Regions from separate parts of the Pseudonocardia alni genome, predicted to be linked through region 3. Evidence: predicted binding sites of a transcription regulator. Region 3 holds the regulator's gene; each other region holds the start of a gene.
The links. The regulator LexA, encoded in region 3, represses DNA repair genes until DNA is damaged. The targets are predictions, from matches to a motif close to CGAACACGTGTTCG.
Positions count from the first base shown of each region.

Region 1: ATL51_RS03065 (intein-containing Rv2578c family radical SAM protein) is a predicted target of LexA. The motif match lies at 7,027-7,040, and genes of this name have one in related genera.
Region 2: recA (recombinase RecA) is a predicted target of LexA. The motif match lies at 6,910-6,923, and genes of this name have one in related genera.

Region 1 covers NZ_PHUJ01000003.1:390,961-401,479, forward strand. The annotation lists gene ATL51_RS03030 (class I SAM-dependent methyltransferase) at 1-154, shown strand, start outside; gene ATL51_RS03035 (amidohydrolase family protein) at 155-1,576, opposite strand; gene ATL51_RS03040 (IclR family transcriptional regulator domain-containing protein) at 1,705-2,514, shown strand; gene ATL51_RS03045 (CaiB/BaiF CoA transferase family protein) at 2,589-3,740, shown strand; gene ATL51_RS03050 (citryl-CoA lyase) at 3,737-4,534, shown strand; gene ATL51_RS03055 (dioxygenase family protein) at 4,531-5,400, shown strand; gene ATL51_RS03060 (YibE/F family protein) at 5,417-6,940, opposite strand; gene ATL51_RS03065 (intein-containing Rv2578c family radical SAM protein) at 7,050-9,050, shown strand; gene aspS (aspartate--tRNA ligase) at 9,109-10,519, shown strand, end outside.
Region 2 covers NZ_PHUJ01000003.1:4,947,178-4,957,696, forward strand. The annotation lists gene ATL51_RS24380 (ATP-dependent helicase) at 1-4,468, opposite strand, end outside; gene ATL51_RS24385 (hypothetical protein) at 4,529-5,050, opposite strand; gene ATL51_RS24390 (MFS transporter) at 5,132-6,394, shown strand; gene ATL51_RS28750 (hypothetical protein) at 6,404-6,565, opposite strand; gene ATL51_RS24395 (DUF3046 domain-containing protein) at 6,644-6,838, shown strand; gene recA (recombinase RecA) at 7,098-8,150, shown strand; gene ATL51_RS29750 (regulatory protein RecX) at 8,153-9,370, shown strand; gene modA (molybdate ABC transporter substrate-binding protein) at 10,135-10,519, shown strand, end outside.
Region 3 covers NZ_PHUJ01000003.1:1,831,170-1,841,688, reverse strand. The annotation lists gene ATL51_RS09395 (class III extradiol ring-cleavage dioxygenase family protein) at 1-127, shown strand, start outside; gene miaA (tRNA (adenosine(37)-N6)-dimethylallyltransferase MiaA) at 124-1,068, shown strand; gene dapF (diaminopimelate epimerase) at 1,065-1,934, shown strand; gene hflX (GTPase HflX) at 1,989-3,479, shown strand; gene ATL51_RS09375 (hypothetical protein) at 3,515-4,579, shown strand; gene lexA (transcriptional repressor LexA) at 4,610-5,368, opposite strand; gene ATL51_RS28105 (hypothetical protein) at 5,598-5,828, shown strand; gene ATL51_RS09360 (hypothetical protein) at 5,993-6,673, shown strand; gene nrdR (transcriptional regulator NrdR) at 7,192-7,683, shown strand; gene ATL51_RS09350 (vitamin B12-dependent ribonucleotide reductase) at 7,778-10,519, shown strand, end outside.

The sequences.
Region 1 (10,519 bases), 1.4 Mb from region 3:
GCTGGTGGTCACGGTGCTGTCCGAGGTCGGCGACGCGGGCGGCCCGTTCCGGGCGGTGCCCGGTGAGCTGACCGCCGCGTTCGCCGGCCTCGAGGTCCTCGCCCACGGCGAGGGCAACGGGGAGGCGCACCTGGTCGCCCGCCTCCCCGCCTGATCAGCCGCCGTGCGTGGCCGCGCTGCGGTAGTCGGTGTAGGTGTAGGGGTTGTCGAGGACCTTGGTCTCGGGGATCTCGGGGTTCATCCCGGCCTGCCAGGCCGCCTCGCCCATCGTGGCGCGCAGGTGCTCGACGGTGGCGGTGACCGCGGTCCGCGCGGCGGCGAGGTCGACGTCGACCAGGCGCCCGTCGCGCTTCATCACGCGCCCGTCCACGAGCACGGTGTGCACGTCGCCGCGCTGGGCCTGGAACGCGACGTGACCGTGCGGGTTCAGCAGCGGGAACGACACCGGTGAGTGGTCGTTGCGCAGGAGCACCAGGTCGGCCTTCTTGCCGACCTCGACCGAGCCGAGATCGGACTCGCGTCCGATCGCGCGGGCCCCGCCGCGGGTCGCCCACTCCACGACCTGTTCGGCCCGCAGCGACGAGTGGGTGACGGTGTCCCCGCGCGCGTGTGCCTCCAGGTGCTCGCGGGATCGGTCGGCGCCCAGTGTGGTGCGCATCGCCGAGAACAGGTCCGCGCTCCACCACATCGAGGTGTCCATCGACAGCGACACCGGGATCCCGTGCTCGCGCAGCGCCCAGGTGGGCGGGTAGCCCTGACCGGCGCTCTGCTCGCTCTCGGTGGACACCGACACCGAGCCGCCGGTCGCGGCGATCCGGTGGTAGGAGTCGGCGGACAGGGTCGCGGCGTGCACGTAGACGGTGTCCGGCCCGGCGAAGCCGTGCTCGTGCATGAGCCGGACGCCGTCGTCGTTGGTCGCGCCCCACACCCCGGCGTGCGTCGTGACGCCGACGCCGAGCTCGCGGGCCACCTCGAACGCGGGGCGCTCGGGGAACGCGGGGTCACCGGTGACGTCGAAGGCGAGCTGGAAGCCGAGCATGTCGTCGCCGGGGGTGATGCGCCGCGACACGAACTCGCGGAACCCGGGGTCGGCGGTCCAGTTCGCGGGGGCGTCGTGGATGTTGCCGTAGGCGAGCACGAACCGGCCCGCGGTGGAGGCCAGGGCGTCGACGGCGGCGTCGGCGTGCTGCGGGGTCTGCAGGCCGTGCGACCAGTCGACGGTGGTGGTGACGCCCGCGTCGAGGGCCTCCAGCGCGGCGAGCAGGTTCCCTGCGTGGATGTCCTCCGGGCGGAAGATCCTGCCCCACTCCAGGTAGTTCCAGACGAAGTACTGGGTGAGCGTCCAGTCGGCGCCGTACCCGCGCAGCGAGGTCTGCCACATGTGCCGGTGGGTGTCGACCATGCCCGGCATCACGATCCCGCCGGTCGCGTCGACCTCCTCGGTGCCCTCGGGCACCTCCAGACCGACCCCGACCGCGGCGATCCGATCACCGGTCACCAGGACGTCGTGGCCGGACAGGACCGTCCGGCCCGCGTCCACCGTCAGGACGGTCCCGTTGCGGAAGACGACGCTCATCGACGCACTCCTCGATTCTGCGGACAGGCGTCCGCTGTGCGGACATCGCACGGACGGCGGTCACTGTCGCGCACCCTTCTTGTGCTGTCAACGGCCGGGTCGCGGGGGTGTCCGGCTACCGTGGGCCCATGGCACGCGACGGGACCGGCCCGGACTTCATCGAGGCGCTCGCCCGCGGTCTCGAGGTGATCACCGCCTTCCGGCCCGGACGGGCGGAGATGACCCTCGCCGACCTGGCCGGCGCGACCGGGCTCGCCCGCCCGACCGTGCGCCGGGTGCTGCTCACCCTCACCGAGCTCGGCTACGTCCGCTCCGGCGAGCGCGGCTACGCCCTCACCCCGCGGGTGCTGGACCTGGGCGTCGCCTACGTCCGGTCGACCGGGCTGTGGGACGTGGCCCGGCCGCACCTGGAGCGCCTCGTCGCGCGGACCCACGAGTCGTGCTCGATCGCCCAGCTCGACGGCAGCGACATCGTCTACGTCGCGCGGGTCGCGGTGCCCAAGATCGTCGCGCTGTCGGTGCAGATCGGGACGCGGTTCCCGGCCGCGTCGACGTCGCTGGGGAAGGTGCAGCTCGCCGCGCTGGCCCCCGAGGAGCTGGAACGGGTGCTGGCCGAGCCGTCGCGGTCCGGGCTGACCCCGCGGCACGCCCCGGCGCCCGCCGAGCGCGACGCCGAGCTGCGCGAGGTCCGCGCCCGCGGCTGGGCGCTGACCGACGAGCAGCTCGCCCCGGGCATCCGCTCGGTCGCCGCCCCGCTGCGCGACGGCGAGGGCCGGGTCGTCGCCGGGGTCAACGTCAACTGCCACGCCGCGGAGACCTCGCTGGAGACCCTGCTCGAACACCATCTGCCGCTGCTGCTGCAGGCCGCGGGCGACATCAGCGCCGACTTCGCCCGGCTCGCCTCCGCGCCGCACGTGACGGTGTCGGCCACGGCTTGACCGCCGCCCGCGCCCGGGGTCACGATCGTCTGGCGGACACTCGTCCGCACAGCGATCATTTCGGAGGGACACCGATGGCGGAACCCGGAACCGGCGGGCCGCTCGACGGCGTACTCGTCGCCGACTTCTCCCGGATCCTGGCCGGGCCGTACGCGACGATGCTGCTGGCGGACATGGGCGCCGACGTCATCAAGGTCGAGGGACCGGCGGGCGACGACACCCGCACCTGGACCCCGCCCGAGCGCGACGGCGAGGCCACCTACTACCTCGGCATCAACCGGGGGAAGCGGTCGATCGCGCTCGACCTGCGCGACCCCGGCGACCTCGCCGCGGCCCGCGAGCTCGCCCGCCGCGCCGACGTCGTCATCGAGAACCTGCGGCCCGGCGGGATGGCCCGCTTCGGGCTGGACCACGCCTCCGTCGCCGCCGACAACCCCGGTGTCGTCTACGCCTCGATCTCCGGGTTCGGCTCCGGTGCGGGCGCGCACGTCCCCGGCTACGACCTCATGGTGCAGGCGATGTCGGGGCTGATGAGCCTCACCGGCGACCCGGACGGGCCGCCGTACCGGGCCGGGATCTCGGTGTTCGACGTGATGGCGGGCAACCACGCCGCGATCGGCGTCCTCGCCGCGCTGCGCCACCGCGACCGCACCGGCACCGGCCAGCACGTCGAGGTCAACCTGCTGTCCTCCGCGCTGACCGGGCTGGTCAACCACAGCTCCGCCTGGGTCGCGGGCGGGACGGTGCCCTACCGGATGGGCAACGCCCACCCCTCGGTGTTCCCCTACGAGCCGATGCCCACCGCCGACGACGACCTCATCGTCGCCGCCGGCAACGACGCCCAGTTCCGCAAGCTCTGCGGCGTGCTCGAGGTGCCCGGCCTCGCCGACGACCCCCGCTTCGCCCGCAACGCCGACCGCACGGTCAACCGGGAGGAGCTGCGCCCGCTGCTGGAGGAGCGGCTCGCGACCCGGGGGGCCGTCGAGTGGTTCGAGCTGCTCACCGCCGCCGGCGTGCCGTCCGGGCCGATCCAGACCATCGACGGCGGGTTCGCGATGGCCGAGCGCTTCGGGCTCGATCCCGTCGTCACGGTCGGGGAGGGGGACCGCGCGGTGCCCACCACCCGGCACCCGGTCCGGTTCTCCGCCACCCCGGCCGTCTACCGGCTCCCTCCGCCGCGGCTCGACGAGCACGGCGCCGACCTGCGGAAATGGCTCGACTCATGACCTACCCCACCGCCCTGGGCGCCTCGTCGAAGGACGCCATCACCCTGCTCGGCCACGACCTCGCCGACGACGTCATGGGGAAGGTCGGGTTCGGCGAGCTCGCGTTCTGGCTCGCCACCCAGCGTCGCCCCACCCCCGGTGAGACCCGGGTGTTCGAGGCCGTCCTCGCCGCGCTGGCCGACCACGGGTTCACCCCGACCGCGATCGTCACCCGGCTCACCCACCTGTCGGCGCCGGACTCGGTGCAGGGCGCGCTGGCCGCCGGGCTGCTCGGCGGCGGGTCGCGCTTCCTCGGCGTCACCGAGGACTGCGGCCGGTTCCTGCACGACCACCTGCCCGTCGAGCGCCCGACCACCGACGACGGCTGGGACGCCGTCGCGCTGGAGATCGTCACCGCCCAGCGGGCGGCGAAGCGGTTCGTGCCGGGCCTCGGCCACCACGTCCACAAGGACGGCGACCCCCGCACCCCGCGGCTGTTCACCCTCGCCGCCGAGGAGGGGCTGACCGGCCCGCACCTGAGGCTGTTCGCCGCGATCGGCCGGGTGCACCCGCAGGTGCTCGGACGGACGCTGCCGCTCAACGGCGCCGGCGTCTGCGGCGCCGCGCTGGCCGACCTCGGCCTGCCGCTGGAGCTGCTGCGCGGCTTCGCCCTGCTCGCCCGCACCGCGGGCCTGATCGGCCAGCTCGCCGAGGAGCTGCGCCACCCCGTCGCCAACGACATCTTCCTGTCCGTGGACCTGCACAACCGGTCCGTCGACCCCGACCCGTACCAGCCCGAGGGAGACCTGCGATGACGCAGCCCACCACCGTCACCGAGGACACGATCACCGACGCCGCCGTCGCGCGCTGGGCGACCGCGCACGACCCGCGCACCGCCGAGCTGATGACCGCCCTGGTGCGCCACCTGCACGACTTCGCCCGCGAGACCCACCTCACCGAGGACGAGTGGATGGCCGCGGTGCGCTGGCTGACCGCAACCGGGCAGATCTCCGACGACAAGCGCGAGGAGTTCATCCTCGCCTCCGACGTGCTCGGGCTGTCCATGCTCGTCGTCCAGCAGAACCACCGGCTCGACCCGGCCGCCACCCCGGCGACGGTGCTGGGCCCGTTCCACATCGACGGCTCCCCGGAGAAGGCCTCCGGCGAGGACATGTCCGACGGGCTGCCCGGCGACCCGCTGTTCGTGCACGGCAGCGTCCGCGCGCTCGACGGCACCCCGGTGACCGGAGCCGTCCTCGACGTCTGGCAGTCCGACGCCGACGGCACCTACGAGGCCCAGCTCGACGTCGACGAGGCCCGGCTGCGCGCGAAGTACACCACCGGCGACGACGGCGGCTACTGCCTGCGCACCATCGCCCCGCTCGGCTACGCCATCCCGATGGACGGGCCCGTCGGCGACCTCGTCTCGCGCACCGACATCAGCCCGATGCGGCCCGCCCACATCCACTTCCTGCTGGCCGTGCCCGGCTACGAGCCGCTGATCACCCACCTGTTCCGGGAGGGCGCCGAGTTCCTCGACTCCGACGTCGTGTTCGGGGTCAAGCGCGAACTCGTCGTCGGCTTCACCCGCCGCGAGCCCGGCCCCACGCCGGACGGCGGGCACAGCGAGGTGCCCTGGTACGAGGCCCGCTACGACTTCGTGCTCCAGCCCGCCGGATAGGTCGCCGGGCCGGGACTCAGCGCCGGCCGACGACGAGTGCGGCCAGCCCGGTCGTCACCGGGACGGCGGCGACCAGCCCGATGCTGCCCACCAGGGTCCGCACGATCTCGGTCGCCACGTCCTGGCTGGTGAGCACCTGGGTCACGCCGCCCGCCGCCACCGTGAACAGCAGCAGCAGCGGGAGCGCGGCGCCGGCGTAGGCCAGCACCAGGGTGTTCACCGCGGACGCGACGTGGTCGCGCCCGATCCGCATCCCGGCCGCGAACAGCTCGCGCACACCCAGCTCGGGGTTCGCCGCGCCCAGCTCCCACACCGCGGAGGCCTGGGTGACGGTGACGTCGTCGAGCGCCCCGAGCGCGCCGATCACCAGTCCGGCCAGCACCAGGCCGCGCGGGTCGATCGGTACCCCGGGGCCGAGCGTGCCGATCAGCGTGGCGGTGGTGTCGTCGAGCCCGGTGAGCCGCGAGGTGACGGTGAACAGGTAGCCCAGCACCCCGATCAGGGCGAGCGAGGCCAGCGTGCCGAGCACCGCGCACGAGGTCCGCGCGGTGAACCCGTGGGTCAGGTACAGCACCACGAACATGATCAGGCAGGCGCCGGTGACGGCGACCGCGAGCGGCGAGCCGCCGGACAGGATCGCCGGCAGCACGAACCACAGGAGGACCACGAAGCTCAGCGCCAGGCCGACCAGTGCCGCGAATCCGCGCAGCCGCCCGAGCACCACGACGGCCAGTGCGAACGCCGCCGCCAGCCACCCCAGCGGGGCGCCGCGCTGGAAGTCCACGAGCTGGTAGGAGCCCGCGTCGTCGGGGTTCGCGCCCGACCAGGACAGCGTGACCGGGTCGCCCACCGCGAACCGCGGCGTCGACGGCTCGTTCGGCACCAGCTGCACCAGGTCCCGCCCGGCGCGCGGCCCGTCGGACAGCGCGACCGTCACCCCGGTGCAGCGACGGTCCCCGGCGCCGGGGGAGCAGTCCGCGACCTGCACCGCGGTGACGGTGCCGTGCACCTGCTGGGTGGGTGGGATCTCCGGGACCGGGGTCGCCCCCGACCACAGCAGGGCCACCCCGGCGAGCGTCGCGAGTACGCACGGCACGAGCAGGGCGACCAGCAGCCTGCGCACCCGTCGCCCGGCCGGGGACGCGGCGCCGTGTCCGTGCCCGTGCCCGTGTCCCCGGCCGGGGGCGGGCGGGGCCGGCGGGCCGGGTGTGGCACCGAGGTCGGCCTGGCCGGGGCAGTCGCCCCAGCCGCCCGGGTGCCCGGGGTGGGGGATCGGACCGGTCTCGGCGCCGTCGGCGGGGTCCGCCGCCGCGCCGCCCGCCGGTGCGGACCCGGGGCGGTTCTCCACGGGGGCCGGACGGCGCGGGGCCGGAGCGTGGCGGGCCCGGTGCCGCGCCGGTTCGCCACCCGGGAGCCGGTGCCCGCCCGAGGCGCCCGGGGGCCGGTCCTCGGCGCGCCGCCGCCCACCCGTCCGCGGGGCGGCGGGCCGCCCGCCGTCGGGGGCGGACGGGTCGCGCGGGACGGGCGGAGGCGGGGGCACCTCCGCATCCTTGCAAACGATCTTCGACCTGCGGGGTGCCGTTCGCCCGGACGCGACCGCCCGGCGACGACCGGTTGTCCGGTGTTCGAACTTGTGTTCGACTGACTCGGTGCGATGGAACGGACAGCAGGTCGGGGCGGACGGTGTCGGGAACGCGACGGCGCTGCCGGGGATGCGGGGGTTGCTGCGCTCGGTGCGCACGCCGGGGTTCGCGGACACGGTGTTCCACGAGGTCGAGGCGCGCTCGGTGCTGAACCGGGTGCCGTCGTCGTCGCCGGTGCCGTTCGGCTGGACGGTCAACCCCTACCGCGGCTGCTCGCACGCGTGCACCTACTGCCTCGTCCCGGAGACCCCGGTGCTCACCGCGGACGGCCGGTCGCGGCCGATCGGGGAGCTGCGCCCGGGTGACGAGGTGGTCGGCACCGTCGCCGACGGCGGCGGTCGGCGCCGCTTCGTCCGCACCCCGGTGCTCGCGCGCTGGTCGACGCGGCGCCGCGCCCAGGAGGTGACCCTCGACGACGGCACGCGGCTGGTCACCTCCGCCGAGCACCGCTTCCTCACCACCTCCGGCTGGGCGCACGTGCGCCCGGGGCGCTGCCGGGCCTCCGCGGACCGGCCGCACCTGGGCCCGGGGACGGCGCTGGTCGGGCCCGGTGCCGCCGCGGTCCCGGGCGGGGCCCGGCCCGACGGATACGCCGAGGGCTGGCTCTGCGGGCTGGTCCGGGCCGACGCGGTGCGCGGCCGGGTGCGGGCCGAGCCGTTCCCGACCGGCTGGGTCGAGCTGGAGGCGCTCGCCCGCGCCCACCACCTGCTGACCGCGCGGCCGGCGCCCGTGGCCGCCGGGATGCTCGCGGCGCCCGCCCCGTCGCCGGCGGCCTGGCCGCAGCGGCCCGCCCGCGGCTGGACGGCCGGTTTCGTCGGCGGGATCGTCGACGCCTGTGGTGAGGTCTCCGCCGGGGTGCTGCGGATCGTGCCCGGCGACGAGGAGCTCGCCCGGGCCTGCGTCGACGCGCTGCGCCGGCTCGGGTTCCGCGTGGCCTCCGAGCCGTCGGCCCGGCCCGGGGTGCGGGCGCTGCGGGTGCTGGGCGGGGTCGCCGAGCAGCTGCGGCTGGTCGCGGTGACCGACCCGGCCGTGGCCCGGGTGCGCGACGTCGGCGATGCCCGTGTCGAGGAGCCGCCCGGGGGAGCGCCGCGGGTCGTGGCGGTCCGCGACACCGGCACCCTCCGCCCGATGGTCGACATCACCACCGGTACGGGGGACTTCGTCGCCGCCGGGGTGGTCAGCCACAACTGCTTCGCCCGCAACACCCACACCTACCTCGACCTCGACGCGGGCGCGGACTTCGACTCCCAGATCGTGGTCAAGGTGAACGTCGCGCGGGTGCTGGAGCGGGAGCTGGCCCGGCCGTCGTGGCGGCGCGAGCACGTCGCGATGGGCACCAACACCGACCCCTACCAGCGGGCGGAGGGCCGCTACCGGCTGATGCCCGGGGTGATCACCGCGCTGGCCCGCTCCGGCACGCCGTTCTCCGTCCTCACCAAGGGCACCGTGCTGGGCCGGGACCTGCCGCAGCTCGCGGCCGCGAACGCCGACGTCCGCGTCGGCACCGGGGTGTCGATCGCGCTGCTGGACCGGGAGCTGCAGTCGCACCTCGAGCCGGGCACCCCGAGCCCGCGGGCCCGCCTCGACCTCGTCCGGCGGATCACCGACGCCGGCCTGCCCTGCGGGGTCATGGTGGCCCCGGTGCTGCCGTGGCTGACCGACTCCACCGAAGCCCTCGACGCCCTGCTGGCGGAGATCGCCGCCGCCGGGGCGAGCCGGGCCACGGTGCTCGCGCTGCACCTGCGTCCCGGGGCCCGGGAGTGGTTCCTGGCCTGGCTGGGGCGGACCCACCCCGCGCTGCTGCCGCGCTACGAGCGGCTCTACCGCGGCGGGGCCTACGCCACCCGGGACTACCGCGGGACCCTGGCCCGGCGGGTCGCCCCGCTGCTGGCCCGGCACGGCCTGGACCGGCCCGAGCCGAACCCGCGCGACCCGGGGTGGACCCGGCAGCCGGTCGCGTCGCCGCGGGCTGCGGAGCCCGGGGACGGGCAGCTGAGCCTGCTGTGAGAACCCGCCGGAAACCTGGTGGCAGACGGCCCGGGGGATGCCGATAGCCTTGACCGCCGTGATGCGAACCCACCCCGTCGGCACGCTGCGTGCCGAGAACGCCGGCCAGACCGTGACCCTCGCCGGATGGGTGGCCCGCCGCCGCGATCACGGCGGCGTGATCTTCATCGACCTGCGGGACCGCTCCGGATCGGCCCAGGTCGTGTTCCGCGAGGGCGAGATGGCCGAGCGGGCCCACCGGCTGCGCTCCGAGTTCTGCATCCAGGTCGTCGGCGAGGTCGTCCGCCGGCCCGCGGGCAACGAGAACTCCGACCTGCCGACCGGCGACATCGAGGTCACGGTCACCGAGCTGACCGTCCTGTCGGAGTCGGCGCCGCTGCCGTTCCCGATCGACGAGCACACCGGCGTCGGCGAGGAGATCCGGCTCTCCCACCGCTACCTCGACCTGCGTCGTTCCGGGCCCGCCGCGGCGATGAAGCTGCGCAGCGACGTGAACAAGGCCGCCCGCGACGTGCTGGCCGCGGAGGACTTCATCGAGGTCGAGACGCCGACCCTGACCCGGTCCACCCCCGAGGGCGCGCGCGACTTCGTCGTCCCGGCGCGGCTGCGCCCCGGCTCCTGGTACGCGCTGCCGCAGAGCCCGCAGCTGTTCAAACAGCTGCTCATGGTCGGCGGGCTGGAGCGGTACTACCAGATCGCGCGCTGCTACCGCGACGAGGACTTCCGCGCCGACCGCCAGCCGGAGTTCACCCAGCTCGACATCGAGATGAGCTTCGTCGAGCAGGACGACGTCATCGCACTCGCCGAGAAGGTCCTCACCGCGCTGTGGCGCCTCGTCGGGTACGAGATCGAGACCCCGATCCGCCGGATGCCCTACGCCGAGGCGATGGCCCGCTACGGCTCGGACAAGCCCGACCTGCGCTTCGACATCGAGCTCACCGAGCTCACGTCGTACTTCGCGGGAACCGGGTTCCGGGTCTTCCAGAACCCCTACGTCGGCGCCGTCGTCATGCCGGGCGGGGCGTCGCAGCCCCGCAAGGTGCTCGACGGCTGGCAGGAGTGGGCCAAGCAGCGCGGCGCCCGCGGCCTGGCCTACGTGCTGATCGGTGAGGACGGGCAGGTCGACGAGCGCGGCCCCGTGGTCAAGAACCTGTCCGAGGCCGAGCGGTCCGGTCTGGCCGAGGCCGTCGGCGCGCACCCCGGCGACTGCATCTTCTTCGCCGCCGGCAAGCCCACCGAGGCCCGCGCGCTGCTGGGCGCGGCCCGGGGCGAGATCGCCCGGCGGACCGGTGCGATCGACTCCTCGGCCTGGTCGTTCGTCTGGATCGTCGACGCGCCGCTGTTCGAGTCGGCCGCCGACACCGACGACGTCGCCGTCGGGGGCGGTGCGTGGACCGCGCTGCACCACGCGTTCACCTCTCCGACCCCGGAGTGGATCGACACCTTCGAGAAGGACCCGGGCAACGCCC
Region 2 (10,519 bases), 3.1 Mb from region 3:
CCGGGTCGGCGGAACCGGCGCGGTCGGTGGGGTCGGCGACGACCGCGCCCGGCCCGGCCCCGAGGCGGCGCGGACCGGTCGGCGGGGCGGGGGAGGGGCCGCCGTCGGTCCCGGCGAGGGCCCGGACCCGGTCGATCGCGCCCGGTACCGCGAACTGCGCCGCGCCCAGCCCCTCGACGATGTAGCCGCGCCGGCACCGGCCGGACTCCTCCATCGCCCGGAGCACCTTGTAGACCGCGGCGAACCCGCCGGTGACCCGTTCGGTGCCCAACGCGCCCCGGGTCAGCACGCCGTGGCGCTCCAGGAACGCCTCCGCGGTGGCGTGCGCACGGCGGGTCGGGTCGGGCTCGCGCGGCACGGCCACCGACCAGCGCCCGCCGACCGACGGCGGCCCGGTCCGGCTGGGCATCGACGGCCGCCCCGCACGCAGCTGCGCATAGCGCCCGCGGGCCGGTCGGCGTGCCGTGCGGTGCGCCCCGCCCTGCCGCCCGGACGCGCCACGCCGTCCGCCGCCCCCGGACAGCCGGGCCCGCAGCGGGCCGAGCGTGTCGTTGGTGAGCGCACCCGCCCAGACCAGGTCCCAGACGGCGGCGACGACGTCGTCGTCGGAAGGGGCCGGTTCGTCCTGCTCGGTCAGCAGCACCCCGGCCCGGGTCGCGAGCTCGCGGAAGAACAGCGCGCCGCCCCCGGAGTCCGGTGCGGCCTCCGGATCGGTCAGCGCGGCCGGGTCGGTCAGCCCGAGCGCGGCCAGCACCGCGGTGTGCAGCGGAGTGCCCGCGGTGTCCAGGTCGGGGGCGGGCAGCAGCAGATCCGCCACGTCGGCCGGGGCCAGCGCCAGCCAGCCGTCCTGCCCGGACAGTGCGCCGCACCCGACCCAGGTCACCTCACCGGAGGCGGTCAGCTCGTCGAGCAGCGCGGGGGTGTAGCCCGGCAGCCGGGCCGGCAGCACCAGCGACTCGACCGCGCTCGCCGGCAGCGGCGCCCCGGCGAGCTGCTCGACCACACCGAGCACGTCCTCGGCACCCGGTGCGCGGCGCACCCGGCCTCGCCGCTCGGAGCCCGACCGCACCTGGACGCCCTGCCACTGCGGCAGGAACCGGCCCAGCGCCCGCTGCTCGACGGGCTCGACCTCGTGCCGCAGCTTCGCCAGCGACGCGCGCCGCAGCCGTCGCAGCACCTCGGCGTCGCAGTACTCCAGCTCGCCGCCGGAACCGGCGGGCACCGACGCCTGCGGGCGCAGCTCGCCCTTCATCAGCCGACCGGTGCCGGTGAGCCGCTCCAGCACCCCGGCGACCACGGCCACGCCCAGCCCGAAGCGGCGGGCGAGCTCGGCGGCGGTGAACGGCCCGTGCGTGCGCGCCCAGCGCAGCACGAGATCCCCGAGCGGGTCGGGCACCGGCTCGGTGAACGCCTCCGGCACCCCGACCGGCAGCGCCGTGCCCAGCGCGTCCCGGATCCGGCCGGCGTCCTCGATCGCGACGAACCGTTCCTCGCCGGCGATCCGCACCCGCAGCGCCCGGCGGTCGCGCTCCAGCTGCGCCAGCCACGCCGGGTCGACACCGCGGGCCCGCCCGTCGGCCTCGGACAGGTCACCGACGAAGCGGAGCAGGTCCGCGGTGCCCTCCATGTCGCGGGCGTGCCGGTCCGGGTCGGTGCGCTGCAGCTGGCCCTCGATCTCGGCCAGCATCTCCGGATCGAGCAGCTCCCGGATCGCCTCGGAGCCGAGCAGTTCCGCCAGCAGCGTCGAGTCCAGCGACAGCGCGGCCGCGCGGCGCTCGGCCAGCGGCGCGTCGGCCTCGTAGAGGAACATCCCGACGTAGCCGAACAGCAGGCTGCGTGCGAACGGCGACGGCTGCGACGACTCGACCTCGGCGACCTTCACCTTCCGCGCGGCGACGTCGCCCATCAGCTCGCGCAGGCCGGGCAGGTCGTAGACGTCCTGCACGCACTCCCGCATCGCCTCCAGGGTGATCGGGAACTGCTCGAACTTGCCCGCGACGCTCAGCAGCTGCGCCGATTTCTGCCGCTGCTGCCACAGCGGGCTGCGGCGGCCCGGGTCGCGCCGGGGCAGCAGCAGCGCCCGCGCGGCGCACTCCCGGAACCGCGACGCGTACAGCGCCGAGTTCCCCAGCTCCGCGACGACGATCTGCTCGATCTCGCCCGGCTCCAGCAGCACGTCCTCGGCGCTCGGGACGACCTCGGTGCCGTTGTCGTCCACGGCGTCCGGGAGGCGCAGCACGATCCCGTCGTCGGCGCCCGACGCGCTCACCTCGACCCCGCGGCGCTCCCGCATCCGGGCGGCGATCGCCAGCGCCCACGGCCCGTTGACCTGCGCCCCGAACGGCGAGTGCACGACGAGGCGCCAGTCGCCCAGCTCGTCGCGGAACCGCTCCACCAGGATCGTGCGGTCGCTCGGCACGTGCCGGGTCGCCTCGCGCTGCTCGCGCAGGTAGGACAGCAGGTTGTCGCAGGCCCACTCGTCGAGCCCGGCCGCGGCGGCGCGCTCCCGGGCGTCGGCGTCGGCCAGCCCGGACATCTCGCGCACGAACGCGCCGACGGCCCGGCCCAGCTCCAGCGGCCGCCCGATCGACTCGCCCTTCCAGAACGGCATCCGGGCGGGCACCCCCGGCGCCGGGGTGACGATCACGCGGTCGTGGGTGATGTCCTCGACCCGCCACGACGAGGTCCCCAGCAGGAACGTGTCCCCGACGCGGGACTCGTAGACCATCTCCTCGTCGAGCTCGCCGACCCGCGACCCGGCGCCGTCCGCGCCGCCCGGCGTCATCACGGTGAACAGGCCGCGGTCGGGGATGGTGCCGCCGGAGGTGACGGCCAGGCGCTGCGCGCCCGGGCGGCCGCGCAGCTCGTCGGTGACCCGGTCCCAGGTGATGCGGGCGCGCAGCTCGCCGAACTCCTCGGACGGGTAGCGCCCGGCCAGCATGTCCAGCACCGAGTGCAGCGCGGAGTCCGGCAGCGCCGCGAACGGGGCCGCCCGGCGGATCGTCGCGGCGAGGTCGGACAGCTGCCACGACTCCATCGCGACCATCGCGACGATCTGCTGGGCCAGCACGTCGAGCGGGTTGCGGGGGTAGCGCGTGGACTCGATCGACCCGGTCGTCATCCGTTCGGCGACGACGGCGCAGGACACGAGATCGCCGCGGTACTTCGGGAACACGACGCCCTCGGACACCGCGCCCACCTGGTGCCCGGCGCGCCCGACCCGTTGCAGCCCGGACGCGACCGACGGCGGCGCCTCGACCTGCACGACCAGGTCGACGGCCCCCATGTCGATGCCCAGCTCCAAACTGGACGTCGCGACGACGCACGGCAGCACGCCGGACTTCAGCTCCTCCTCGACCAGGGTCCGCTGGTCGCGCGACATCGAGCCGTGGTGGGCCTTGGCCACCGTCGGCGCGGCCCCGCCGCCCACCCCGGACTGCCCGACCGCCTCGGCCGGGAACGCACCCGGGGCGTCGGCGTCGAGGTCGGCGGCCTCCTCCAGGGCTGCGGCCTCCTGCTCGGCGGCGAGTTCGTTCAGCCGGGAGGTGAGCCGCTCGGCGAGCCGGCGGGAGTTGGAGAACACGATGGTCGAACGGTGCTCGCGCACCAGGCCGAGCAGCCGCTCCTCCACCGCGGGCCAGATCGAGGGCTTGCGCGCCGTGCCCGCGGCGGACCCGACGACCTCCTCGTCGGTGCTGCCCGGGGCGGGCCGCTCGTCGAGCGCGGCCAGGTCGGGCACCGGGACCTGCACCTCGACCCGGATCGTCTTGGGGATCGCGGGCTGCACGACCTCGACCGGGCGGGTGCCGGACAGGAACGTCGAGACCTCGTCCACCGGGCGCACGGTCGCCGAGAGCCCGATCCGCTGCGGGGTGGCCTCGGTGATCTCCTCGAGGCGTTCCAGCGACACCGCCAGGTGCGCCCCCCGCTTCGTCCCGGCGACGGCGTGCACCTCGTCGAGGATCACCGTCGTCACCCCGCGCAGGGACTCCCGCGCGGCCGAGGTGAGCAGCAGGAACAGCGACTCCGGGGTGGTGACCAGCACGTCCGGCGGGGTGCGCTGGAACTGGCGTCGCTCGTCGGCCGGGGTGTCGCCGGTGCGCATCCCGACGGTGATGTCGGGGACCGGCTCGTCGAGCCGCTGTGCGGCCTGGCGGATGCCGGTCAGCGGCGAGCGCAGGTTGCGCTGCACGTCGACGGCGAGGGCCTTGAGCGGCGAGACGTAGAGGACCCGGCAGCGGTGCTTCGGCTCGGCGGGCGGCGGGGTGGCGGCGAGCCGGTCCAGCGCCCAGAGGAACGCGGCGAGGGTCTTGCCGGACCCGGTCGGCGCGACGACGAGCGCGTTGCGCCCGGCCTGCGCCGCGGACCAGGCGCCCTCCTGGGCCGCCGTGGGCGCGGCGAAGGCCCCCTCGAACCACTGGCGGGTGGCGGGGGAGAAGCCCTCGAGTGCGGTCACGCCGACCATCATGCGGGTGGGGTCCGACAGTCACCCGTCGAGCGCCCGTCGGACCGGGCGTGACCTGCGACGTCAGCGGGCGGCGTCGGCCCTCGTGCGGGGCCAGACCTCCGCGGTGTCCTCGGCCGGGAACTCGGCGACGACCGCCGCGACCGTCCAGACCATCGACGCCAGGAAGTCCACGCCCAGCGCGTCGACGTAGTGCGAGGTCTCGCGGGCGTCGGCCGGGTCGACGAGCGGGGCGACCGTGTAGCGGGCCCGGGCCGCGTAGCGCGGGCCCAGGTTGCTCCCGATCCAGCCCAGTGCCCGCTCGGAGCGGTCGTCGTGGTCGGCGAGCGCGGTGCGGGCGGCGTCGTACCAGTCGGCCAGCACCAGGAAGGCCAGCGACCAGCCGGGCGGGGTGGCGTCCGGCGGCATGTCCCGGTCGACCGCGGTCAGCCTGCGCACGGCGAACCGGGCCGGGTCGGGCCCCGGCGCGGCGAGGGTCTCGCGCACCGCTCCGGCCAGCACGTCGGAGACCATGCGGTAGGCGTTCTGCAGCTCCGCGTCGTCCGTGCCCGCCGACCTGCGTGTGTTCGGGGTCGTGCCCGCCATGTCCACCGTCCTCCGCTCGTGTGGCCGGGCCGGAGCGTAACGCCCTGGCGCGCGGCGGCCGTGGCACGGCAGCATCCGCCCGTGACCGCCGCACCCGACGCCGCCTCCCCGCCGCAGGACCCCGCCCAGCCCCGCCTGCTGGCGGTGCTCGCGATCGGGCAGGTGCTCGGCGGGACGGCCGTGGCGACCTCGATCGCCGCGAGTTCGCTGGTCGCGTCCCGGCTGTCCGGCTCGCCCGCGGTCGGTGGCGTCGCGTCGACGGCGAGCGTGCTGGGCGCGGCGGGTGCGGCCGCCGTCGTCGCACGCGTGGCCCAGGCCCGGGGACGGCGTCCCGCGCTGGTCGGCGGTCACCTGGTGGGACTGCTCGGCGCGGTCGGTGCGGTCGTCGCGGCCACGACCGGCTCGGTGGCGCTGCTGCTGGTGTCGTTGCTGCTGATCGGTTCGGGGACGGCGGTCGGGCTCGCCGCGCGCTACGCCGCCACCGACCTGGCCGCGCCGGCGCGGGCCGGCCGCGCGCTCGCGCTGGTGGTGTGGGCGACGACGGTCGGTGCGGTCGCCGGGCCGAACCTGCTCGGTCCGCTGGACTCCGTGGCCGTGTCGGCCGGGCTGCCCGGTGTCGCCGGTCCGTACCTGCTCTGCGCGGTCGCGTTCGCCCTGGCGGCCCTGACCGGGTGGCTGGGTCTGCGGCCCGACCCGCTGCTGCGGGCCCGGGAGCGCGCGGGGACCCCGGCCGGCGCACCCGGGGCCGCGGCGGTGCGGCCGTGGGCGGTGCTGCGGGCCTCGCGCCCCGCGCTGCTCGGCGCGGTCGGCATCGTGCTCGGGCACGCGGTGATGGTCGGGCTGATGTCGATGACCCCGGTGCACATGGACCACGGCGGCGCGGCGCTGTCGGTCGTCGGGCTGGTGATCAGCCTGCACATCGCGGGGATGTACGCGCTCAGCCCGTTGTTCGGGTGGCTCGCCGACCGGCTCGGACCGGCGCGGGTGCTGGCCGGTGCCGGGGTGCTGCTGCCGCTGGCGGGGGTGGTCTGCGCCCTCGCCGCGCCGACCTCGACCGGCCTGCTGTCGGTGGGCCTGGTGCTGCTCGGTCTGGGCTGGTCGGCAGCGGTGGTGGGCGGGTCGGCGCAGCTCACGGCGTCGCTGGCGGTGGCCGACCGGCCGCGGGTGCAGGGCTCGGTGGACGTGGCGATGAACCTGGTCGGCGCCGCCGCCGGGATCGTGGCCGGGGTGCTCGTGACGGTGTCGTCCTACGCGCTGCTCGGCGCGCTGGTGGTCGTGGCGACGGTGCCGTTCCTGCTGGTGGCAGCACGCTCGGCCCGCACGGGACGCCCGGCGGCCGGCTGAGCGGGCCCCTCAGCGACGGCGCTGGTGGAGCCACCAGCGCACCAGCACGACCAGCGCGGACAGCAGCGCGAGCAGCGACACGACCTGCCACGCCAGGGGCGACCCGATGCCGGTCGTCGCGAGGACCTCGTCGGCGACGTCGACCGGGACGGTCGCGAGCAGTTCGGACATATCACCCAGGCTACCGGCTCCGGGGCCGTCAACGGGCGGACACCACACGGAACGGGTGACCCGTCTACCCTCGCGGGCGTGCGACTGAGCCACTTCCGGGAACTGATGGAGGGCGAGTTCGGGCCGGTGCGGGCGGCGTCGCTGTCCCGCGACCACGTCTTCGCCGACCTCGGCGGCCGGACCGTCGAGCAGGCGATCGAGGCGGGTCTCGACCTGCGCCGGGTCTGGCGCGCGGTCTGCGCGGCCTACGAGGTCCCACCCGCACGGCGGTAGCGGCGCCCCGGGCGGTCGTGGTGACCGCTCGGCTCCCGTGGGTGCCCGGTCGGCGTGTCGCGGTGTCGGATCGAACGCGTGTTCGTCTACGGTTCCGCCAGGGCCCGCGGTACCGGTCCTGCAGCGCGGTGTCGGACGAGTTGTCCACAGGCGCCGATCCGGGCCCGTAACTGTCAGGGGTACCCCATACCGTTGTGGTGTGCCTCCCCGAAAGACACCAGCAGGACCCGATCGTCGACCACCAGCGAGGAGTCAAGAGATGTCCGCTCCGGACCGCGGCAAGGCGCTCGAACTCGCCCTCGCCCAGATCGAGAAGAACCACGGCAAGGGATCGGTGATGCGCCTGGGCGACCAGACCCGCGTCCCGATCAGTGCCATCTCCACGGGCTCCATCGCGCTCGACGTCGCGCTCGGCGTCGGGGGCATCCCGCGCGGCCGCGTCGTCGAGATCTACGGCCCGGAGTCCAGCGGCAAGACGACCGTCGCGCTGCACGCGGTCGCGAGCGCGCAGGCCGCCGGAGGCGTCGCGGCGTTCATCGACGCCGAGCACGCGCTCGACCCGGAGTACGCCAAGGCGCTCGGCGTCGACACCGACGACCTGCTGGTCTCCCAGCCGGACACCGGTGAGCAGGCGCTGGAGATCGCGGACATGCTGATCCGCTCCGGCGCGCTCGACATCATCGTCATCGACTCGGTGGCCGCGCTCGTGCCGCGCGCCGAGATCGAGGGCGAGATGGGCGACAGCCATGTCGGCCTGCAGGCCCGGCTGATGAGCCAGGCGCTGCGGAAGATCACCGGTGCGCTCAGCAACTCCGGCACCACCGCGATCTTCATCAACCAGCTGCGCGAGAAGATCGGCGTGATGTTCGGGTCCCCGGAGACCACGACCGGTGGTAAGGCGCTGAAGTTCTACGCGTCGGTCCGCATGGACATCCGCCGCATCGAGACCCTGAAGGACGGCACCGACATGGTCGGCAGCCGGACCCGGGTCAAGGTCGTGAAGAACAAGGTGGCCCCGCCGTTCAAGCAGGCGGAGTTCGACGTGCTCTACGGCGTCGGCATCTCCAAGGAGGGTTCGCTGATCGACGTGGGCGTCGAGCAGGGGATCATCCGCAAGTCCGGTGCCTGGTACACCTACGAGGGCGACCAGATGGGGCAGGGCAAGGAGAACGCCCGCAAGTTCCTCAAGGAGAACCCGGACGTCGCCGCCGAGGTCGAGAAGCGCATCAAGGAGAAGCTGGGGATCGGCGCCGTCGTCGACGCCGAGGAGACCAGCCCGGTCGAGCCCCTCCCGGCCCCGGTCGACTTCTGAGCGTGACCGGCGAGCGCGACGGGTCCGGAGGCACGTCCGGACGGGACGGTGCGGAGCCGACCAGGCCCCGCACCGTCCCGCTCGACGACCTGTTCGGCGTGACCCCGTCGGTCACCGACGAGCAGGATCCGCCCGCGATCCGGACCGCCGACCCGACCGGCGGTGAGCCGGACGAGTCCGTCGCCGAGCCCCCGGGGGTCCCCGGCTGGGACACGAGCCCCCACCAGGTCTCGTTCGCCGCGCTGAGCGGTGCCGACGAGGCCCTCACGACGGCGACCGATCCGCCGGCTGCCTGGTCCACGGGACCGGCGGCGGACGGCGCGACGGACGGGGCGGCGGCCCCTGCCCCGGTCCGCAGGCTGACCCTCGACGACCCCGACCCCCACCCCGAGCCGGCTTCCGGTGGGAGCGCCGACGACGGCGTCGACGATGCGGGACCCGGCTCACCCCGTGTGGTCTCCTTCGAGGAGCTGTCCGGACGGGGCGCCCGCCGCAGCGGACCCCGTCGCGACCGCGCGACCCCGCGTCGGCGTCCGGGCGCCGCGGCAGGCGCGACCGACCGGGACGCCACCGCCGCCGTGCCCGAGGGCACCGGGCCGGACCCGGTCGAGGAGAGCACCACCCCCCGTGGCCGGCGCCGCGGAGAGGGCCGTGGCCGGGGGAGACGTCGGGGTGAGGACGTCACCCCACGCGTCGAGACACCGCAGGAGCAGGAGACCCGCGCCCGCGACATCTGCCTGCGCCTGCTCACCGACCGCGCCCGCACGGTCAAGGAGCTCGGCGACGCGCTGCGTCGCAAGGAGATCCCCGACGAGGTCGCGCACCGCGTCCTCGACCGGTTCGACGAGGTCGGACTCGTCGACGACCAGGCCTTCGCCGAACAGTGGGTCCGGTCCCGCCACCGCCACCGCGGCCTCGGCAAGCGGGCGATCGCGATGGAGCTGCACCGCAAGGGCGTCGACCGCGAGATCGCCGACGAGGCGCTCACCGGCATCGACGACGACTCCGAACGCGACCGGGCCCGCGAGCTCGTCGTACGGCGGCTGCGGAGCCTGCCCGTCGGGAGCCGCGAGGAGCGGCAGTCCAGCGCCCGCAAGCTGGTCGGCATGCTCGCGCGCAAGGGTTACGGGCCCGGGGTCGCCTACGGGGTGGTCAAGGAGGAGATCGCCGCCGCCGGTGCGGAGGCCGACGAGCTGGGCGAGGCCCCGCCCGAGGACTGACCGTCCCGGGACGGGGCCCCCGCCCGGTCACGACCGCACCACGCGCCCTCCCCGGGCAGCGGGGCGACCGCCGCGACCGCCGCGACCGGCGGCGTCGTCGCCGGGTCCGACAGCGCACCCGGAGCCCGCGGGATCCCGCCGGCCGGGTACCGCCCTCGGACGGCGGGTCCACGGCGTACTGGAGCTGCTCCAGGCCGGCGACCAGCCAGTTCAGTCCGTGGTCGCGGGCCCGCTCGGCAGTCGCCTCGACCGGCCCGGTACCGGGGGGCGCGGCCGACGTCACGGCGCCCACCCCGGCGCCCGCGCCGCCGAGCAGCACCACGAGCACCCCGGCACGGCACCCGCCCGACGCCTGCGGCGGCGACGCCGTGACGTCTCCGGTGCGATCTCGACGGTGGTCTCGACCGCGCTCATCGCCGCACCGCCGGACCCGGGGTGGACCGGTCCCGCCCGCGGGTCGCCCCACCGCCGTCGTCCCCGGGGTCGGGGCCCCCGGCGGGACCAGCGTCTCCAGCGCCATGCACCGTCTCCTGCGTCGTGGCGGCACGATCCGCCACCGCGGGTGCCCCTTCCGGTCGTTGCGCAGAGCAAGCCCAGAGGACGCTGAGCGATCCCCGGGAGTCCACGGTCGAGCCGCCCGGCGGAGATCCGGTTCTGCGTACCGATCAGGGGTGCTTAACCGGTGACTGCGTGCATAGGATGCCCGCGGAGCCGCAGTTCGTGATCGGCGAACGGCGCGGGGAGTCGATCCCGGGAGGGTGTTCGTGAGGATCCGAGGACGAGTGGCCGGCGCCGCGCTGGTGGTGACGGCGCTGTTCGCGCCGGCGGGTTGCGGCGGGGGAGCCGGGGGCGGCGGGACCGCCGCGCAGCCGGGCGGCGAGGCGCAGGGCGGCACGCTGACGGTGTTCGCCGCGGCGTCGCTGACCGGCACGTTCGGTGACCTGGAGAAGAAGTTCGAGGCCGCCAACCCGGGCACGGACGTGGTGTTCAACTTCGCCGGGTCCTCGGCCCTGGCCCAGCAGATCAACCAGGGCGCCCCGGCCGACGTGTTCGCCTCGGCCGACCAGAACAACATGACCAAGGTGACCGACGCGGGCAACGCCCAGGGGCAGCCCGAGGTCTTCGCCACCAACACCCTGCAGATCGCGG
Region 3 (10,519 bases):
GTCCGGCCGCGCGCCCTGGCAGGTCCTCGCGGGTGCCGCGCGCGGGCGGGCCTGGACGGCGGCGCACCGGCACACCTCGATGCCCTACGGCGTCGCCTACCACGTGGCGCTGTGGGAACCGGCGTGAGCGCCCCTCCGTCGACGGCACCGCCGCTCGTGGTCGTGGTCGGGCCGACCGCGACCGGCAAGTCGGACCTCGGGCTGGAGCTGGCACTGGCGCTGGGCGGGGAGGTCGTCAACGCCGACGCGATGCAGCTCTACCGCGGCATGGACGTCGGCACCGCGAAGCTCACCCCGCACGAGCGGCGCGGCGTCGTCCACCACCAGCTCGACGTCCTCGACGTCACCGAGACCGCCTCGGTCGCGGCCTACCAGCGCGAGGCCCGCGCCGTCGTCGAGGAGCTGCGCGCCGCCGGACGCACGCCGGTGCTCGTCGGCGGCTCGGGTCTCTACGTGCAGGCCGTGCTGGACGAGCTGGAGTTCCCCGGCACCGACCCGGAGCTGCGCGCCGCGCTGGAGGCCGAGCTGGAACGCGACGGGTCCGGCGCGCTGCACGCCCGCCTCGCCGCGGTCGACCCGGTCGCCGCGGAGCAGGTGCTGCCCTCGAACGGGCGGCGGATCGTCCGCGCGCTCGAGGTGATCGCGCTGACCGGCAGGCCGTTCCGGGCGACGCTGCCCGGCGCGGGCACCCCCCGCTACGACGCCGTCCTGCTCGGCGTGGACCGCGACGTCGCCGAGCTCGACGAGCGCGTCGCGCTGCGGGTGGACCGGATGCTCGACGGCGGTCTGGTCGACGAGACCCGCGCCCTGCTCCGCCACGGGCTGGCGCAGGGCCGCACCGCGTCCCGCGCCCTGGGCTACCGGCAGGTGATCGAGGCCCTCGACCGCGACCCGGCCCACCCCGACCTCGCCGGTGTCCGGGAGGAGACGGTCCGGGCGACCCGGCGGTTCGTGCGCCGCCAGCGCTCCTGGTTCCGCCGCGACCGCCGCATCCACTGGCTCGACGGCGCCGACCCGGACCTGGTGGCCTCGGCGCGCGCGGTGCTCGCTCGTAGGCTGGTGGCATGACCGGCGGTATCGCGTTCAGCAAGGGGCACGGCACGCAGAACGACTTCGTGGTGCTGCCCGACCCGGACGCCGCGCTCGACCTCACCGCGGCTCGCGTCGCCGCGCTGTGCGACCGCCGCCGCGGCCTCGGCGCGGACGGGGTGCTGCGGGTCGTGCGCTGGACGGAGCTCGCCGGGGAGCCCGGCGTCGGCGAGCCGGCCGACGGCGTCGAGTGGTTCATGGACTACCGCAACGCCGACGGCTCGCTCGCCGAGATGTGCGGCAACGGCCTGCGCGTGTTCGCCCGCTACCTGCACGAGTGCGGCTGGGCCACCGGCGGGCCGGTCGGCACCCGGAACGGGGTGCTCGACACCGCGGTCGGGCCGGACGGGGTCTCGGTCGGGCTCGGCACGGTCGGCGTCGGCCCCGCGTCGGTCGCCACCAGCGGCGGCGCGCGTTTCGACGGCATCGCCCTCGACGTCGGCAACCCGCACCTGGCCTGCGTCACCGCGGCCGACCCGGCCACCCTCGACCTGACCCGTGCGCCCTCGTTCGACCCGGCGCTGTTCCCGAACGGGGTGAACGTCGAGTTCCTGACCCCGCTGGACGGTCCCGCCGACGGCGGCCGCATCCGGATGCGGGTGCACGAGCGCGGCGTGGGGGAGACCCGCTCCTGCGGCACCGGGACCGTCGCCGCCGCCGTCGCCGCGCTGCGGCACGCCGGACACTCCGCCGGCGACGTGCAGGTCACCGTCCCGGGCGGGCTGCTGCGGGTGACGGTGGAGGCGGGTACCGACGAACGGACCGGGCCCACGACGCTGCACGGCCCGGCCGTACTGCTCGCGTCCGGGGAGCTGGACCGGGCGTGGTGGGACGCGCCCGCCTGAGCGTCGCGAATCCGGGCGGACACGGGCCCCGCGACGTGGGAGGATGGGGTCAAGATGACTGATGCCCACACGCACCCCTCCGTGACCCCCTCCGCGTCGAACCCGGTTCCGACGGGTGGCGAGCTCGACCTGGAGGAGCGCACGTCGCTGCGCCGGATCCACGGGCTGTCCACCGAGCTCACCGACATCACCGAGGTCGAGTACCGCAAGCTCCAGCTGGAGCGGGTCGTGCTCGTCGGCGTCTGGACCGAGGGCACGGCCGAGCAGGCCGAGAACTCGATGACCGAGCTGGCCCGCCTCGCCGAGACCGCCGGTTCCGAGGTGATGGACGGCCTCGTCCAGCGCCGCTCCAGCCCGGACCCGGCCACGTTCATCGGCTCCGGCAAGGTCGAGGAGCTGCTCGGAACCGTCCGCGCCACCGGCGCCGACACCGTGATCTGCGACGGCGAGCTGTCACCCGGTCAGCTCCGCCAGCTGGAGGAGCGGCTCAAGGTCAAGGTCATCGACCGGACCGCGCTGATCCTCGACATCTTCGCCCAGCACGCCCGTTCGCGGGACGGCAAGGCCCAGGTCGAGCTCGCGCAGCTGTCCTACCTGCTGCCGCGGCTGCGCGGCTGGGGTGAGGCGCTGTCCCGGCAGGTCGGTGGCCGCGCCGCGGGCGGTGTCGGTATCGGTGGCCGTGGCCCCGGTGAGACGAAGATCGAGCTGGACCGGCGCCGGATCCGCGCGCGCATGTCGAAGCTGCGCCGCGAGATCGGTGCGATGCGCCAGGTCCGCGAGACCCAGCGCGGCAGCCGTCGCCGCAACGAGATCCCGTCGGTCGCGATCGTCGGCTACACCAACGCGGGCAAGTCGAGCCTGCTCAACCAGCTCACCGACGCCGGCGTGCTGGTGCAGGACGCGCTGTTCGCGACGCTGGACCCGACCACCCGCAAGGCGCAGACGCCCGACGGGCACGAGTACACCCTCACCGACACCGTCGGGTTCGTGCGGCACCTGCCGCACCAACTCGTCGAGGCGTTCCGCTCCACGCTGGAGGAGGCAGCCCGGGCCGACCTGCTGGTGCACGTCGTCGACGGGTCCGACCCGCTGCCCGACGACCAGATCGCCGCGGTCCGCCAGGTGCTCGTCGAGGTCGGTGAGGCTGCGGGCGACACGATGCCGCCCGAGCTGCTCGTGATCAACAAGACCGATGCGGCCGGTGACCTCGCGCTGGCCCGGCTGCGGCACGCCCAGCCGGACGCGGTGTTCGTCTCCGCGCACAGCGGTGACGGGATCCGCCGGCTCCGGGAGCGCATCGCCGAGCGACTGCCGCGCCCGGAGTACGAGGTCGACCTCCTGCTGCCCTACACCGAGGGTGCGCTGGTCGCGCGGCTGCACGACGACGGCGAGATCCTCGCCGAGGAACACACCGCCGACGGCACCCGGATCCGGGCGCGGGTGAAGCCCGAGCTGGGCACCGCGGTGCTGCCGTTCGCGGTGGCGGGCTCGGCCCTCCCGACGGGGGCCGGCACCGACCTGCCGGCGACGGCGGCGGGCCACTGAGCGTCCCACCGGCCGGGCGGCCGGGCCCCGGGATCGTGGCTCGCCGCCTGGCCACGGTCCTCTGCCTGACCGGTGCGCTCACGGGTGCGGCCGCGTCGCCGCCCGGGGCGATCCCGGCTTGCTCGATCGACGACCCGCGGCTGGCGGAGCTGTCCGGGCTGGTCGCCGAGGGCCCGCCCGGCGCCGCCCCGCAGCGCTACCACGCCATCGTCGACGGCGGCGGGACCGCGCGGGCGTTCACCCTGGACCCCGTCGGCTGTGCGGTCACCGGGACCCGGCAGGCCGACGTCCCGGTCACCGACGTCGAGGACCTCGGCCTCGGACCGGGCGGGGAGCTGTGGCTCGCCGACACCGGCGACAACGGGGCGCGGCGCGGCTCGGTCCGGCTCGTCGTGCTGCCCCCGACCGGGCCGCCACGGGTGCACGACCTCGTCTACCCCGACGGTCCGCGCGACGTCGAGGCACTGCTGGTCGGCGACGACGGCGTGCCCCTGCTGGTCGACAAGACCACCGGGGCCGCCGGGGTCTACCGGCCCGCCGCGCCGCTGCACGACGGCGGGGACCCGGTGGAGCTGCGCCGGGTGGCACAGGTCGTGCTGCCCTGGTCCGGCACCGGCGGCGGGCCGCTCGGGGCCGCCGGGGCGCGCACGGTCACCGGCGGCGGGGTCTCGCCGGCCGGGGCCGACGGCGGGCGCGCCGCCGTGCTGCGGACCTACACCGACGCCTGGGTGTTCCCGCTGCCCGCCGGCGGACCGGCGACGGCCGACGCGCTGGTCGCGGCCCTGGACGGGGCACCGCTTCCGGTGCCGTTGCCGGGAGAGGCCCAGGGCGAGGCGGTCGCCCCGGACGGCCGGGGCGCGCTGCACTCCGGGAGCGAGGCGCGGAGCCTGACCGCGGCGGCGATCACGGTCGTCCCGGGCGCGGTGACCGCGGCGACCGTTCCGCAGGCACCGGTCGTGCCTCAGCCCGCCGAGGTGCCGGAGTACCGCACGTACCCGTCGTGGCTGCCTGCCGCGGGCGGGGCCGCGGCGCTCGGGGCGCTGCTGATCGCCGGCGCCGTCGCGATGTCCCTGCACGGACGGCGCCGCCGGTCCCGCTGATCGCGGGGCCCGGGGCGCCGTCCGAGGCGGTCAGAGGCGGCGCAGGACCGCCACGACGCGGCCCAGGATCGACGCGTCGTCACCCGGGATCGGGTCGTAGGCGTCGTTCGCGGGCATCAGCCAGATGTGCCCGTCCTTGCGGCGGAACGTCTTCACGGTCGCCTCACCGTCGATCATCGCGGCCACGACCTCGCCCTGCTCGGCCACCGGCTGCTGGCGCACGACGACCCAGTCGCCGTCGGTGATCGCGGCGTCGACCATCGAGTCGCCCTTGACGTTGAGCAGGAACAGCGTGCCCTCGCCGACGATCTCGCGCGGCAGCGGGAACACGTCCTGCACGGCCTGCTCGGCCAGGATCGGGCCACCGGCGGCGATGTCGCCGATGAGCGGCACGAACGCCGGCGCCGGCCGCGCGGAACGCAGATCGGCGGTGTCGGTGTCGGAGTCCGGCCCGTCGGTACCGGCGATCTGCTCCGGGCTGCGGACGTCGACCGCGCGGGTGCGGTTCGGGTCGCGCCGGAGGAAGCCCTTGCGCTCCAGGGTGCGGAGCTGGTGGTGCACCGACGAGGTGGACGTGAGGCCCACCGCGTCACCGATCTCTCGGACGCTGGGCGGGTAGCCGTACCGGTCCACCCAGTCCCGGATGACGGCCAGGACCTTCTTCTGCCGCGGGGTCAGGCCGCGGGTGTCGGCCGCGGGGTCGGGGAACTCCCGGACCTTCGCGGATCCCCGGTCCGCGGCGGTGCCGGTCACGCCGGGACCACCGTGTCCGGTGTCGTCCGCTGCCATCGCATTCGCCTCCTCGGGGTACTTACGGCGACGACCCTAGCCGCCACGATCCCGTTCGCCAAACATGCGTTCGAAGTCGCCCGGGGCGTGTCGTGGATTCCGTCGGGCCGCGGTGGTACAACATCGCACAGGCGTTCGATCGAACACGAGTTCGATCGGACGCGGTCCGCGTCGCCGTCCGGCCGCGCGGGGGCGACCGGCAGCGGGAACGGCAGCGGGGGTGGCGATCGTGGGTTCGGCGGTCATCGGGGACGTGACGGTCATCGGGCGGGTCGCGGTGCGCACCACGACCGACGGGGTGCGGCCCGGTCGGGCGCCGGGCGTCGTGCGCCGTGCGGTGGGCGCATCGGGTGTCCTGCTCGCCTCGGCGGCCGCGGTCGTCGCGCTCGGGGTGCTCGCCGACGTCGCGGTCGCCACCCACGGCCCGGCCGGGCCGCCCGCGGCCGGCGCGCCACGCTGAGAACGTCCCCGGCACGGGGGAGGACCTGCGGGAACGCGGTCGTTGTCGGTGTCGGGTGCTACACCGCTCGTACGCCCGTTCGACCGGGCTCGGGGAAGGGCCGGTCGGGAGCGGGGGAGACGAGACCCGCCCGGGGGACGGGCGGTCCGACGGCAGGAGGAACCATGCGAGAGCTCGACGAGCGGATCCGCGACCACGGCGCGGTCGGCTGCCTGACCGGCGCCCCGGCGCCCGGCACCCCCACCTCGCGCGCCCGGCGCGCCGCCCGGGAGCGGGTGCGGGCCGCCGACGGTCTCGCCGGTGTGGCCGGTGCCGGCCCGTCGGCCGCCGCGCGCGCGGCCCACCGGTGGGCGGCCCACGGGGCGCACGAGCGCGCACTGGCCGAGTCGGTGGCCCGTCATCCCGCCGCCCGTTCCCGGCGCGCTCCGGCGTCCGGTGCCCGAGGGGCCGGTGTCCCGGTGTCCGGTCCCGCCGGCGGTCCGAATCTCGCGGTCCGGACGCCCCGCTGCACCACCGCGGACCCGGCCCCGAGTGCGACGGCGACCCTGACGCGGCCCGCACCGACCCTGACGCGGCCCGCGCCGGCCGTGGCGCCGCCCCGTCCTCGGTCGGTGGCCGTGCCGGCACCGCGTACCGTCCGTCCGCCGTCCCGGCGCTGCCTGGTCCCGGCGCGGCCGCGCCCGGCCCGCAGCCGCGCCGGCGGGCGCCTGGAGCGGTTCCTCGCCGGGGTCACGGCCCTGCTGTGCGCGACGACCGCGGTGGTGGCGCTCGGGCTGCTGGGCGACGCGGCGGCGGGCTGGAACGCCCCCGCGGCGGCCGTGCCGTCGATCGGCGCCGTGCGCTGACGTCGGCCGGCGCCGCGCAGCGCGACGCCGCACCCCGTGGTGCGCACGGCTGTGCGCTGCGGGTGGCCCGAGGTGGTGACGGTGCGGAGCGCCGGACGCGGTGTCGGCGGCGCATCGGGTGACGGCGTGCACGGGGGTGGTTCGCGGGTGTCGGACGTGGTCGCCGGGATGTCGCCGGGGGAGTCGGCGACGTGCCGCCGGGCGCGTCCGCAGGGCGTGTCCCCGCATCGGGTGGCCGCCGGTCGCGGTCCCTCCGGCGCGACGGGCGGCGCTGCCCGCGACGTTTCTCCACGCCACCAGCGCCGATGCCCCGCTCCATGATCGTCGGCGACGGACCGGTCGCGGAACGTGGTGTGCGAGGCTCGGATCCCGATCGGGCGAAGCTCGGCGTGGCACCGGGCCCGGGATGGCGTACCCCTAGATGTAGGGGTTACATTGGTGTCGTTCCGCCACAGCTTGGGGGGACGGATCGCTGCGGAGAGTTTCCGGAACGTCACGGAAGAGGGGTGTGAGCGTCCATGCGCTGCCCGTTCTGCCGACACCCGGACTCCCGCGTGATCGACTCCCGGACCGCCGACGACGGGACCTGTACCCGCCGGCGCCGGTCCTGCACCTCGTGCGGACGACGGTTCACCACGGTCGAGGAGGCCGTGCTCGCCGTCGTCAAGCGCAGCGGGGTGACCGAGCCCTTCAGTCGGCAGAAGGTCGTCGGCGGGGTTCGGCGGGCGTGCCAGGGCCGGCCGGTCGACGAGGACGACCTGCAACAGCTCGCCCACCGGGTCGAGGAGACGGTGCGGGCGCGCGGGGCGGCGGAGCTTCCCAGCCACGAGGTCGGGCTGGCGATCCTCGGGCCGCTGCGTGAGCTCGACGAGGTCGCGTACCTGCGGTTCGCGAGTGTCTATCGGTCCTTCTCCTCCATCGAGGACTTCGAGAAGGAGATCGCCGACCTGCGTTCGGCGGCTGCCGGGGAAGCAGCCGACGACGAGGCCGGTCACCACCCGGGCGGCTGAGCGGCGCGTCGTCGTCGCCGGTCGTACCGGGAAGAGAGCCGTCCGCGCACCCCAGCGTGCGGGCGGAGAAGCGTCGGATGTGCGGAGGCAGTTCATGACCGAGACCGTCGGGGGCCCGACGACAGACACCGGTGACAGCGCGGCGGCCAAGCCGTCGCGTGGCCGCGGGAAGACCGGCGCCAAGCGCGCGCCCGGCCTGACCGTGCAGCGTGTCTTCACCACCGAAGGGGTCCACCCCTACGAGGAGGTGGAGTGGGAGCGCCGCGACGTCGTCATGACGAACTGGCGCGACGGCACCGTCAACTTCGAGCAGCGCGGCGTCGAGTTCCCGCGCAGCTGGTCGGTCAACGCCACCAACATCGTCACCAGCAAGTACTTCCGCGGCGCGGTGGGCTCGGACACCCGCGAGTCCAGCCTCAAGCAGCTCGTCGAGCGGGTCGTCGGCACCTACAAGCGGGCCGGTCTCGAGCACGGCTACTTCGCCACCGACGGCGACGCCGAGATCTTCGACCACGAGCTGACCTGGATGCTGATCCACCAGGTGTTCAGTTTCAACTCACCGGTGTGGTTCAACGTCGGGACCGCCAGCCCGCAGCAGGTCAGCGCCTGTTTCATCCTCTCGGTCGACGACACCATGGAGTCGATCCTGAACTGGTACCGCGAGGAGGGCCTGATCTTCAAGGGCGGCTCCGGTGCCGGCCTGAACCTCTCGCGCATCCGCTCGTCGAAGGAGTTGCTGTCCTCCGGCGGCACCGCCTCGGGCCCGGTCTCGTTCATGCGCGGTGCCGACGCCTCCGCGGGCACCATCAAGTCCGGCGGCGCCACGCGGCGCGCGGCGAAGATGGTCGTCCTCGACGTCGACCACCCCGACATCGAGGAGTTCGTCGAGACCAAGGCCAAGGAGGAGGCCAAGGTCCGCGTCCTGCGCGACGCCGGCTTCGACATGGACCTGGGCGGCTCCGACATCACCTCGGTGCAGTACCAGAACGCCAACAACTCCGTCCGCGTCACCGACGAGTTCATGCGCGCCGTCGAGGGGGGCACCGACTTCGGTCTGCGTGCCCGCATGACCGGTGAGGTCATCGAGCGCGTCGACGCCCGCAAGTTGTTCCGCGGCATCGCCGAGGCGGCCTGGAACTGCGCCGACCCCGGCATCCAGTACGACGGCACGATCAACGACTGGCACACCACTCCGGAGTCGGGGCGCATCAGCGCGTCGAACCCGTGCTCGGAGTACATGCACCTGGACAACTCCAGCTGCAACCTGGCGTCGCTGAACCTGCTGAAGTTCCTCGACTCCGACGACCGGTTCGACGCCCGGACCTTCGCCAAGGCCGTCGAGCTGATCATCACCGCGATGGACATCTCGATCTGCTTCGCGGACTTCCCGACCGAGCCGATCGCCGACACCACGCGCAGGTTCCGCCAGCTGGGCATCGGCTACGCCAACCTCGGCGCGCTGCTCATGGCCACCGGCCACGCCTACGACTCCGAGGGCGGCCGGGCGCTCGCCGGGTCCATCACCTCGCTGATGACCGGTGCCGCGTACAAGCGCTCCGCCGAGCTCGCCGGTGTCGTCGGCCCGTACGAGGGCTACGCCCGCAACGCCGAGTCCCACCAGCGCGTCATCCGCAAGCACGCCGCGGAGAACGACCGCATCCGCACCTTCGCCTCCAGCACCCCGGTGCAGAAGCTCGCCACCGAGGTCTGGAAGCAGTGCCAGGACATCGGGCAGGTCAACGGCTGGCGCAACGCGCAGGCGTCCGTGCTGGCCCCGACCGGCACGATCGGCCTGATGATGGACTGCGACACCACCGGCATCGAGCCGGACCTGGCGCTGGTCAAGTTCAAGAAGCTGGTCGGCGGCGGCTCCATGCAGATCGTCAACCAGTCGGTGCGCCGCGCCCTGGACAACCTCGGCTACCAGGCCGAGCAGGCCGAGGCGATCGTCGAGTACGTCGCCGAGCACGGCCACGTGGTCGACGCCCCGGGCATGAAGCCCGAGCACTACGAGGTGTTCGACTGCGCCATGGGCGACCGGACGATCGCCCCGATGGGCCACGTCCGCATGATGGCCGCCGCGCAGCCGTTCCTGTCCGGTGCCATCTCCAAGACGGTCAACATGCCCGAGCGGGCGAGCGTCGAGGACGTCGAGCGGATCTACCTCGAGGGGTGGCGCCTCGGCCTCAAGGCCCTGGCGATCTACCGCGACAACTGCAAGGTCGGCCAGCCGCTGTCCGCGGGCAAGGGCGGCGACACGAAGGCCGACGCCGAGCCGGAGAAGCACGTCGTCGTCGAGCAGCGACCGGTCCGCAAGCGTCTGCCGAAGAAGCGGCCCAGCGAGACCGTGTCGTTCACCGTCGGTGGCGCCGAGGGCTACCTCACCGCCGGCAGCTACCCCGACGACGGCCTCGGCGAGATCTTCGTCAAGCTCGGCAAGCAGGGCTCGACCCTGGCCGGCGTGATGGACGCCTTCTCGATGTCGATCTCGGTGGGTCTGCAGTACGGCATCCCGCTGGAGTTCTACGTCTCGAAGTTCTCCAACCTGCGCTTCGAGCCTGCCGGGATGACCGACGACCCGGACGTGCGGATCGCGACCTCGGTGCTGGACTACCTGTTCCGCCGTCTGGCGCTGGACCACCTGCCGTACGAGAAGCGCGCCCAGCTGGGCATCTTCTCCTCCGACGAGCGGTCCGCCCAGGTCGAGAACGACTACGGCACCGGCGAGAAGCTCGACATGGAGGAGTTCCGCTCCTCCGTGCCGACGACCGAGGAGCGCAAGGAGACCGGTGTCGATCCGGCGCCGGTCGAGGTCGGCAGCTCCACCGAGCTGCTC